2 regions of the Synechococcus sp. HK05 genome follow, and region 1 is predicted to be linked to the other one. Evidence: predicted binding sites of a transcription regulator. Region 1 holds the regulator's gene; the other holds the start of a gene.
The links. Region 1 encodes HrcA, which represses chaperone genes, less so after heat shock. Its sites were predicted from a motif close to TTAGCACTCNNNNNNNNNGAGTGCTAA; they were not measured.

Region 2: the regulator HrcA is predicted to act here: its motif matches at 4,008-4,034, upstream of groES (co-chaperone GroES).

Annotation. Positions count from the first base shown of each region.
Region 1 covers NZ_JAHRXJ010000011.1:585,870-591,321, forward strand. The annotation lists gene KUL97_RS12355 (ChaN family lipoprotein) at 1-361, opposite strand, end outside; gene KUL97_RS12360 (translation initiation factor) at 363-686, opposite strand; gene KUL97_RS12365 (hypothetical protein) at 754-975, shown strand; gene trpB (tryptophan synthase subunit beta) at 992-2,245, shown strand; gene KUL97_RS12375 (heat-inducible transcriptional repressor HrcA) at 2,249-3,241, opposite strand; gene KUL97_RS12380 (rhodanese-like domain-containing protein) at 3,285-3,629, opposite strand; gene KUL97_RS12385 (DUF3352 domain-containing protein) at 3,706-5,304, shown strand; gene sixA (phosphohistidine phosphatase SixA) at 5,307-5,452, shown strand, end outside.
Region 2 covers NZ_JAHRXJ010000001.1:79,892-85,343, reverse strand. The annotation lists gene KUL97_RS00435 (ammonium transporter) at 1-1,142, opposite strand, end outside; gene KUL97_RS00430 (hypothetical protein) at 1,269-1,583, opposite strand; gene groL (chaperonin GroEL) at 1,915-3,546, opposite strand; gene groES (co-chaperone GroES) at 3,607-3,918, opposite strand; gene atpD (F0F1 ATP synthase subunit beta) at 4,201-5,452, shown strand, end outside.

The DNA.
Region 1 (5,452 bases):
CCGCGGGCCAATCCACCTCGCGCAGCAGGCCTGCCACATCGAGCTCGCCGCGGTTGAAGCGATCCAGCACCGGTTGGCGTGCCGCTGGAATCATCTCCAGGGCGAGGGTCAGCTGGCGCTCACTGCTCAGGCGTTCCAGGGTGCCGAGCTGCCAGGCGTGGTCCTCCACGCTCGTGTGGATCTCCCCGAGCAAGAGCACCGCCAGCGTTTTGGCTTGCTGTTGCAGCTCCTGCTGCTGGCGCTGGGCGGCGGCCAGGGCGGCCTGGCAATCCAGCGGCAGCGGTGCCGGCACTGCCAGGGCGGGCCGACCCCACAACAGCGAGCCCAGCAGAACAGCACCAGCCCAGCCGCGGCCTTGCATCTCAGCCCCCGGCCTGCTTCGGGCGATAGCCCGCCTTCTCCAGGGCCGCCAGGGCTGGGGCCACCTGGTCGCCCTGCAGTTCGATCACCCCATCCTTCACGGTGCCGCCGGTTCCTGCCGCTGCCTTCAGCTGTTTGAGCAGGGCCTTGAGCTCGCTGTCGGGGGCTTCCAGGCCGGTGATCGCCGTCACCATCTTTCCGCCCTTGCCCGCCTTGGTGCGCTGCACCCGCACCCGTTGCTGGTTCTTGGCTGTGGGCTCCGAGGCTGGTGCACCGCGCTGGAGGCTCTCTGGTCTGCTGAATTCCTGCCAGCCGCCCTTGGCCATCGCGCTGCCTTTCGCTAAACCCAGTTCAGCGCATCACTGGCTCGCACCGCCTCAGCCGCCTCACGCGATGGATCTGCCTCCCCTGCAGCTGGAGATGGTGCGGTTCGGCCTGCAGGGACAATCGGCTGCTGCGGAGTGCCAGCTCGCCGACGACCGGATCAAAGCGAGCTTGTTTGGTGTGTTGGTGGAGCCGGCAGAGCCCTGCCGCCGCGAAGCGGGTCGGATCCGCATCGATGAACCGCCTGGCTGGCCGGCGCTGCCGCCGCCACCAGTTCCTACGCTGCAGTGATTCCGCTCAGGCGCCGGTGACCAGCAGCGTTCCCCAGGTTGACCACGCAGCCCTGGAGCTTGCCGCCAGGCCCAACAGCCTCGGGCGCTATGGCCAGTTCGGTGGTCAGTACGTTCCGGAAACGTTGATCCCTGCCCTGGCAGAGCTGGAGCAGGCTGCTGCTGAGGCCTGGAAGGATCCGGCCTTTACCGAGCGGCTCAACCATCTGCTGCGCACCTATGTGGGGCGCCCCAATCCGCTGTATGAGGCCGAGCGGCTCAGCGAGCACTACCGGCGGCCCGAGGGCGGCCCGCGCATCTGGCTGAAGCGCGAAGACCTCAACCACACCGGCGCCCACAAGATCAACAACGCCCTCGGTCAGGCGCTGCTCGCCCTGCGCATGGGCAAGAAGCGGATCATTGCCGAAACCGGCGCTGGTCAGCACGGCGTGGCCACCGCCACTGTTTGTGCCCGCTTCGGCCTGGAGTGCGTCGTGTACATGGGCGCAGAAGACATGCGCCGCCAGGCGCTGAATGTGTTCCGCATGCGCCTGCTGGGGGCCACGGTGCAGCCCGTCACCGCCGGTACCGCCACCCTCAAGGACGCCACCAGCGAAGCGATCCGCGACTGGGTGACCAACGTGGAGAGCACCCACTACATCCTCGGTTCGGTGGCCGGCCCGCACCCGTTCCCGATGCTGGTGCGCGACTTCCACGCTGTGATCGGCGAGGAAACCAAACGCCAGTGCCATGAAGCCTTCGGCCGCAACCCCGATGTGCTGGTGGCCTGCGTGGGCGGTGGCTCCAATGCCATGGGCCTGTTCCATCCCTTCGTGCAGGACACCGATGTGCGCCTGGTGGGTGTGGAAGCCGCCGGCGATGGTGTGGCCACTGGCCGCCATGCCGCCACGATCACCGAGGGCCGCGTGGGTGTACTGCACGGCGCCATGAGCCTGCTGCTCCAGGACAGCGAAGGCCAGGTGCAGGAAGCCCACTCGATCAGCGCCGGCCTCGATTACCCCGGCGTTGGCCCTGAGCACAGCTACCTCAAAACCATCGGCCGGGCTGAATACGGCGCCGTCACCGATGCGGAAGCCCTGGATGCGCTGCAGCTTCTGTGTCGCCTGGAGGGGATCATCCCCGCCCTGGAAACGGCTCACGCCTTCGCCTGGCTCGACAAGCTCTGCCCCACCCTTGCTCCCGGCACGGAGGTGGTGCTCAATCTCTCCGGCCGTGGCGACAAGGATGTGAACACCGTGGCCGACAAGCTGGGCAGCGCCCTCGGCGGCTAAGGCTCAGCTCAGCAGCCGTTCCAGGCTTGCAGCCACAACGCGCACGGCGGAGCGGGCTGTGGCGTAGGCCATCCGCATCGGCCCGATCAGCGCCACCTGGCCCTTGCTGCCGCTGCTGGTGCGATAGCCCGCCTGCACCACGGCGCAGTTGTGGAGAGCGGGGTGGGGATGTTCAGCGCCGATCCACACGCCTCCGTAGTGCAGGGCTTGCTCGCTCTGCAACACCTGTGCCGGCTCCTCTTCCACCAGCTGCAGCAGGGGGCGCAGGCTGGAGCTCTGGCCGAATTCCGGTTGGCCGAGCAGGCCGCCAAGCCCCAGGGTTACTGCACCATCGCTCTGGGCGACCGGCGCCTGTTGATGGCTGCTGAGTCCTCGACGCAGCAGCTGGCCGCTCAGCTGCAGCTGCGGCGGTAGGGCATCCCAGTTGAGTTGGCCCTGGGTGAGCTGATGACTGGCCCAGCGCTCCAGGGCGGGGACTTCTGCGGCTGCGGTCGTTGGCAGCCGCAGGTTGAGGCTGGTGGCGGAGGCGCTGCCATCCACCAGGAACACCATCAGGCGATCACCGCTGGGCACCAGGCGCAGGGCCTGCAGGGCGGGGCTGGGCCGCTGCGGCCGTGTGATCAGGCTCAGGAGCCCCGTGAGGTCGGCGAGGCGGCGGGCTAGATGCAGCAGCAGGTCGTCGAAAGCGGCCCACTGCAGGCTCAGACCCATGAGCTCTCGCTGCAACTGGATGGCGGCGGCACCGGGGGCTGGCAGCAGGTAGTCCACGTAGTGCCGGTAGCCCAGGGGGCTGGGCACTCGTCCTGCGGAGGTGTGGGGCTGGGTGAGCAGGCCGCGCTGCTCCAGGGCCCCCATGGCGGAACGGATGGTGGCGGGGCTGGCCTCCAGCCCGAAGCGTTGCACCAGCGTTTTGCTGCCCACCGGTTCGGTGGTGTCCACGTAATGGCGCACGGTGGCCTGCAGCACTTGCTCTTGCCGGCGGGGCAATGGCTGCACGGGAGCGGCGTCTGCGTTGGACGTGCGGGGATCGTAGGGGGGGTTAGTAGCGGGGCACGCTCGAATCCACCTCCACGCTCCAGGCATCAATGCCGCCCTGAAGGTTCCACACCCTGGGAAATCCCTGAGCTTCCATCAGCCAGCAGCCGAATTGCCAGCTGCGCACGCCGGCGTGGCACAGCACCACCACCTCAAGGTCTGGATCCAGCACCTCCCGCAGGGAGCCGATCCATCGCTCCGATTCGCTCAGGGGCAGGTGAATCACCGGCTCGTTCAGTCGTGCCAGCTCCAGCTCCATCGGCTCACGCACATCCACCAGTTGCAGGGGCTCGCCGGCTTGGAGCCGTTGCTGCAGGTCGAGGGCGCGGATCGGTGTGGGGGTACTCATCGCCAGAAGCTAGGTCTGGCGGGGTGCCAAACACAGCCGCTATGCATAAAGATGAGGCCAGTCCTGCAGGCAACCGATGAAGGCCCGCCCCTTCCTGGCGGCAGTGTTGGCGGCGGCCATCGCGTTGCTGAGTTTGGGGGCAACGGGCTGGTGGTTGCTGTTGCAGCGCAGTCCGCTTGGGTTGCAAAGCCAACGGCTGGAACTGCCCCTTGCGGCTCGGTTTGTGCCCCGCACCGCACCCCTCAGCCTGCACTGGTTGCTGACGCCTGATCAGCCCGCTGCCTATGCCAGGGCCGTGGCGGCTCCGCGGCAGCGGCGCCAGGCGGCAGCGGCGGCGGATCGTCTGCGCGATGGGGCCTTTGCTGCTGCTGGCCTTGATTACGCCACGGAGCTGGCCCCCTGGCTGGGGCGTGAAAGCAGCTTTGCCCTCCTCACCCCACCGGGTGCCGCAGAGCAGCCCGGTTGGGTGCTGGCCCTGCGCAGCCGCGATGGCGAGGGCGCACGCCGCTTCCTGCAGCGGTTCTGGCAGAGCCGCAGCCTGGCCGGCACCGATCTGCAGATCAGCAGTTACCGCGGCATGGGCCTGATCAGTGGTCGCGGCGCCCTCCTGGGGCAAGATCCGCAGCCCCTGGCCACGGCCCTGATCAACGACGAACTGGTGCTGATCGCCTCCGGCCGCGGCGTGCTGGAGCAGGCCCTCGATGTGTCGCAGATCGATGAACTGAATCAGGCCGCCAGTGCGCCGCTGCAGCAGGCCGTGGCACGCCTGGGCCACGGCGTGGCCTTGCTCACCGCCCGGCCGCAGGCGATGGAGCAGTGGCTGGGTTTGCCTGCCCAAATAGCTGACGAACCCGGTGCTGTCGTGGAGCTGGTGGCCGCCCTCAGCCCCGCCGGCCGCGCTCTCCAGCTCGATGCGCTCACCCAGCTGCGGGAGCCCTTGCCCGCTCTGCCGCCGCCGCCCTCAGCCCTGCCGCAGCAGCTGCAGGTGCCCGCCACCAGCCTTGCCCTGCTGAGCGAGCCGGCCCGCCTGCTGGAGTCCAGCGATCCTGATCCCTGGGCCCAGCTGCTGGGTCCGCTGCTCCGCAGCGCTCTTGAGCGCCTGCCGGCATCGTTGCCGGCGTTGGTGGCGGCTGCGGATCAGGGCCCCTTGCTCTGGGCTCAATCCGGCGATGGTTGGCTTCTCGGCACCAAAGCGCAGCAACCGCCGCTCGAGTTGTTGGATGCGGCCTTGGCGAGCCAGGGCTACAGCAGCTCGCCGCTGCAGAGCCGTGGCCTCACGCTGCAGGCCTGGACGAAGCTCCAGTCGAAGCCGGTGAAGGGCAACCCCGACCAGCTCCAGGCCCAGCTGGCAGGCGCCCGCTCCCTGCAGGGCGGTTGGGCTTGGTGGGGGCAGGGCCTCAGCGTGCTCAATCAGCAGGATGAAGGCCGCCGTGCTCCGGCGGAACGCCTTGAGCAGCTGGAGAGCCTCGGCACCCCGAAGGCGCCTGTGCAGTGGGCCATGGATGGCCCCACGGCGCAGCAGTTGCTGGCGGCCTGGCAGCCGTGGCGCCTGGTGGGCGCCCTCTCCAGCAGTGAGCTCACGCCGTTGGTGGATGGAGCCGCCTTGAGCCTCGAGCCCGATGAGCCCTCCGCTCGGGCCGTTCGGCTTCGGGGCTTGCTGCAGTTCAAGGGGTAGCGATGGCGCCGCGCAAACGGGAACTGTTGCTGTTGCGCCATGGCATCGCCGAGGAGCGGATGGCCGGTGCCGACGACGCTCAGCGCGCCCTCACGCCCGAAGGCCGTGAGCGCACCGTCGCCCAGCTGCGCCAGTTGGTGGAGCTGGA
Region 2 (5,452 bases), on a different contig from region 1:
CCCAGAACCAAGGCCCCACGGCCCTGTTCGGCCAGAACCTGACCGGCGGGGTGCGAGGAGATGAGCTCAGCGTTGGCAAAGACACCCGTCAGCAGGGCACCGGCGGTGCCGCCCACACCATGGACTGCGTAGGTGTCGAGAGAATCGTCAAAGCGAAGCTTCACCTTCACCTGCACCGACACGTAGCAGAGAACCGCGGTGATCGCACCGATCGCCATGGCTGATCCAATGCTGACAAAACCAGCCGCCGGCGTGATGCCCACCAGACCGGCCACGGCGCCGGTGGCCATTCCTACAGCGGTGGGCTTGCCATCGCGGCGGCAGGTTTCCACCACCGACCAGGCCACCAGACCTGCCGCTGCAGCGACATGGGTGGTGGTGAATGGAATCTCAGCACCGCCAACGGCCAGCTGGCTACCGCCGTTGAAGCCGAACCAACCAAACCAGAGCAGTCCGGTGCCCAGCAGGATCTGGGTCACGTCATGGGGAGGACGGATGGCCTTGGGCCACTGGCGCCGGGCGCCAATCAGACCAGCCAGCACCAATGCCGTGACACCGGAGCTGATGTGCACCACGGTGCCACCGGCGAAGTCGAGATCCTTACCGAGGAAGCCGCCGCCCCAGACCATATGGGCCAACGGGGAATAAACCAGGAGCAGCCAGATCGGCGTGAACAGGCACCAGAAGCGGAAGCTGATGCGCTCCACCAGGGCGCCTGAAATCAGAGCCGGCGTGATGATCGCGAACATGCCCTGGAACAGGGCAAAGGTGAGGCCGGGAACGGCCAAGCCATCCCAGACCTCCGGCAGACGCTCAAGCAGAGCAAAGGTGAAGGGGTTTCCCACCACAGCCTGGGCGGCGCCGCCATCAGCGAAGGCCAAGCTGAAACCAAAACTCGCCCACACCAAGGTGGCGATGCCCATCATCACGAAGCTCATCGCCATCGTGTTGAGCACGTTGCGCCCCTGAACAAAGCCGCCGTAGAAGAAGGCCAGACCAGGGGTCATCAACAACACCATCGCTGCCGAGATCAGGAGCAGGGTGTTGTCGGAGCTATCCAGCGTGGCCTCTGCAGCCTGGGCCGGAAGGAAGGCACCCAGCAAGAGCTGAAGCGCTGGAACAGTGAGAGCAGCGATCAGCAATCGACGCTGTCGCAAAGGAAACCGCACGCGAATTCATTCGGTGATGACGGATACCGTTTCAGACAGCACCACCTACCGACTGTTCACAGCGAACATTGTTGCGGGTCGGGTCAAGTCCCTGAAGGGTCAGCTCCTGGAGCCTGGCTCGTGAAGACCGGAGCGCAGAAACGCAAGGCTCTTTTGCACACGCTCGAGCTCATAGTCGGCCTTCACCTTGTGCTTCTCCAGGAGCTCCACACGCTTCAAGAGATCTTCCAGCAGCTTGTTCTGGAGTGACTCCACTTGGACCAGCCGCTTCTTCCTGTCAGGGTCTGGCGGTCCAACAGAAACCACTCCATCCAGCACGGCACCTTCTGTCTCCAGGTAAACCTCAGCCAGGCGCTCGAGAACCTTGGTGTACTGCTTTCCCTGCCGCCTGCAGAGATCCCTGAAGCGATCCAAGACTTCAGGCCTGAAATTTGCAGCGAAAGCCCCAGGACGCGACACAAGCAAGATTCGTATAGCCAGAACAATACACCTCCCTCCTCGCGTCCATTTCCCCGCTCAGCAACGAGTCTTTCCACCTTCGCCTCCCAGCCCTCCCGTCAGCACGACAACAGCCCCCTGGCATAGGCTCATATTGCAGAGCCTATACAACAGGCCCTCAACAGGGCTTGGGCGCCTCCGATCCACGCCGAGCGGCAGGCACAAAAAATGGGGCACGGACGTGCCCCAAAGGCGTTGCGATGACTGAATGGTGCGAGGGAAGAGGTCAGCCTCTTCCCGTCTGGCTTCAGTAGTCGAAGTCGCCGCCCATGCCGCCGCCGGCAGGAGCTGCTTCCTTCTTCTCGGGCAGATCAGCCACGATGCACTCGGTGGTGAGCACCATGCCGGCGATCGAAGCAGCGTTCTGCAGACCGGAACGGGTCACCTTGGCGGGGTCCACGATGCCGGCGGCCAGCATGTCGACGTACTCGCCGGTAGCAGCGTTGTAGCCCTCGGAGAAGGGCTTGTTCTTCACGTGCTCGGCTACCACAGAGCCGTTCACACCAGCGTTCTCAGCGATGCGCTTGAGAGGAGCGGTGAGGGCGGAAGCCACGATGGTGGCGCCGATCAGCTCTTCGCCGGAGAGGTTGGAGGCTGCCCACTGCTCGAGAGCAGGTGCCAGGTGGGCCAGGGTGGTGCCACCGCCAGGAACGATGCCCTCTTCAACGGCCGCCTTGGTGGCGTTGATGGCGTCTTCCAGGCGCAGCTTCTTGTCCTTCATCTCGGTTTCGGTGGCAGCGCCCACCTTGACCACAGCCACACCGCCGCTCAACTTGGCCAGACGCTCCTGCAGCTTCTCCTTGTCATAGGAGGAGTCGGTTTCGTCCATCTGCTTGCGGATCTGCTCGCAGCGGGCCTTCACAGCCACCTCGTTGCCTTCGGCCACGATGGTGGTGGTGTCCTTGTTGATGGTGATGCGGCGGGCGGTGCCCAGCATCTCCAGCTTGGCGTTCTCCAGCTTGAGGCCGGCGTCTTCGGTGATCAGCTGACCGTTGGTGAGAACGGCGATGTCCTCGAGCATGGCCTTACGGCGATCGCCGAAGCCAGGGGCCTTCACAGCAGCCACGTTGAGCACGCCGCGCAGGCGGTTCACCACCAGAGTGGCGAGGGCTTCCTTCTCAATGTCCTCGGCGATGATCAGCAGAGGCTTGCCGGTGCGAGCGATCTGCTCGAGCACGGGCACCAGATCCTGCACCAGGCCGATTTTCTTGTCGGTGAGGAGGATGTAGGGGTCCTCGAGCACCGCTTCCATGCGCTCGGTGTCGGTGGCGAAGTAGGGCGAGATGTAGCCCTTGTCGAAGCGCATGCCCTCGGTGACCTCCAGTTCGGTGGTCATCGACTTGCCTTCCTCGAGGGAGATCACACCCTCTTTGCCGACCTTGTCCATGGCGTCGGCGATCATGCGGCCCACCTCTTCGTCGTTGCCGGCGGAGATGGTGCCCACCTGAGCGATGGCGTTGGAGTCGCTGATCGGCTTGGCGTGCTCCTTGATCTTCTCAACCAGAAACTCGGCAGCCTTGTCGATGCCCTTCTTCAGGGTGATGGCGTTGGCGCCGGCGGCCACGTTGCGCAGACCGGCCTTCACCATGGCGTGCGCCAGAACGGTGGCGGTGGTGGTGCCGTCACCAGCAGCGTCGTTGGTCTTGGAGGCGGCCTGACGGATCAGGGCCACACCGGTGTTCTCGATGTGATCCTCGAGCTCGATCTCCTTGGCGATGGTGACGCCGTCGTTGATGATCTGAGGAGCGCCGAACTTCTTCTCCAGCACCACGTTGCGGCCCTTGGGACCCAGGGTCACGGCCACGGATTCGGCCAGGATGTCGATGCCTTTTTCGAGGGCGCGGCGGGCCTGCTCGTTGTAAATGATGCGCTTAGCCATGGAAGGCGGATCTCGCTGTTGAAACGGTTAAGGAAAATCTGAATCGCGGTGAGCGATCGCTCAGTTGACGACGGCCAGGATGTCCTTCTCGGACAGGAGCACGTACTCATCGGCGCCGAGCTTGATGTCGGTGCCGGCGTACTTGCTGTAAAGCACCTTGTCGCCCACGCTCACTTCGGGGGCCTGACGGGAACCGTCGTCGTTGCGCTTACCGGGGCCCACCTGCACCACTTCGCCCACCTGGGGCTTTTCCTTGGCGGTGTCAGGCAGAAGGATGCCGCCGGCGGTTTTCTCCTCAGACTCCGACACCTTGATGAAGATGCGGTCGCCGAGGGGCTTAACGGTGGAAACGCTGAGAGAAACAGCAGCCATGGATGGAATGCGATGAAAAAGGCGAAACCATTGGCATGGCGCCAGAGACGCTGCCAGGGTCGCGGCGTTGAAACGCCCGGCGGAGGGAGTTAGCACTCGCCTGCCGTGAGTGCCAAGGTATGAGGGCGGCAGGCCGCCGTTCAACTGCGGACCGGGGCGGTTGACCGAACAGCAGCTGCGGCCCTACCGAACCGAACGGGGTGGATGGCACGCAGTGGTAAGGTTGCGCCGCTTCGGAGCGGGTCTAGTCCCGCTGCGCGTCCCCAGCGACTTCTCCCATAAATGGCTGCTGCTACTGCCACCGGCACCAAAGGCATCATCCGGCAGGTGATCGGCCCGGTGATCGACGTTGAATTCCCGGCCGGCAAGCTGCCCAAGATCTATAACGCCCTCCGCGTGACGGGCAAAAACTCCGCCGGTCAAGACGTGGCTCTGACCGCCGAGGTGCAACAGCTCCTGGGTGACCACCGCGTCCGCGCCGTGGCCATGAGCAGCACCGACGGACTGGTGCGTGGCATGGAAGCCCTCGACACCGGCGCTCCGATCTCCGTGCCCGTGGGTGAAGCCACCCTGGGCCGCATCTTCAACGTGCTCGGCGAGCCCGTCGACGAGCAGGGTCCGGTGAACGCCACCGCCACGGCTCCGATCCACCGTGAAGCTCCCAAGCTCACCGACCTCGAAACCAAGCCCAAGGTGTTCGAGACCGGCATCAAGGTGATCGACCTGCTGGCTCCCTACCGCCAGGGCGGCAAGGTGGGCCTGTTCGGTGGTGCCGGTGTGGGCAAAACCGTGTTGATCCAGGAGCTGATCAACAACATCGCCAAAGAGCACGGCGGTGTGTCCGTGTTCGGCGGCGTGGGTGAGCGCACCCGTGAGGGCAACGACCTCTACGAGGAATTCAAGGAGTCGGGCGTGATCAACGCCGACGACCTCTCCAAGTCGAAGGTGGCCCTCTGCTACGGCCAGATGAACGAGCCCCCCGGCGCCCGTATGCGCGTGGGTCTGTCGGCTCTGACCATGGCCGAGCACTTCCGCGATGTGAACAAGCAGGACGTGCTGCTGTTCGTGGACAACATCTTCCGCTTCGTGCAGGCCGGTTCTGAGGTGTCGGCTCTGCTGGGCCGCATGCCTTCGGCTGTGGGTTACCAGCCCACCCTCGGCACCGACGTGGGTGAACTGCAAGAGCGCATCACCTCCACCCTGGAAGGTTCGATCACTTCGATCCAGGCCGTGTACGTGCCTGCGGACGACCTGACCGACCCCGCTCCCGCCACCACCTTCGCCCACCTGGACGCCACCACCGTGCTCAGCCGCGGCCTGGCATCCAAGGGCATCTACCCCGCTGTGGATCCCCTCGATTCCACCAGCACCATGCTCCAGCCCGCCGTTGTGGGTGACGAGCACTACCGCACCGCCCGTGCCGTGCAGTCCACCCTGCAGCGCTACAAGGAGCTCCAGGACATCATCGCGATTCTTGGTCTGGACGAACTGTCCGAAGACGACCGCCGCACCGTGGATCGCGCCCGCAAGATCG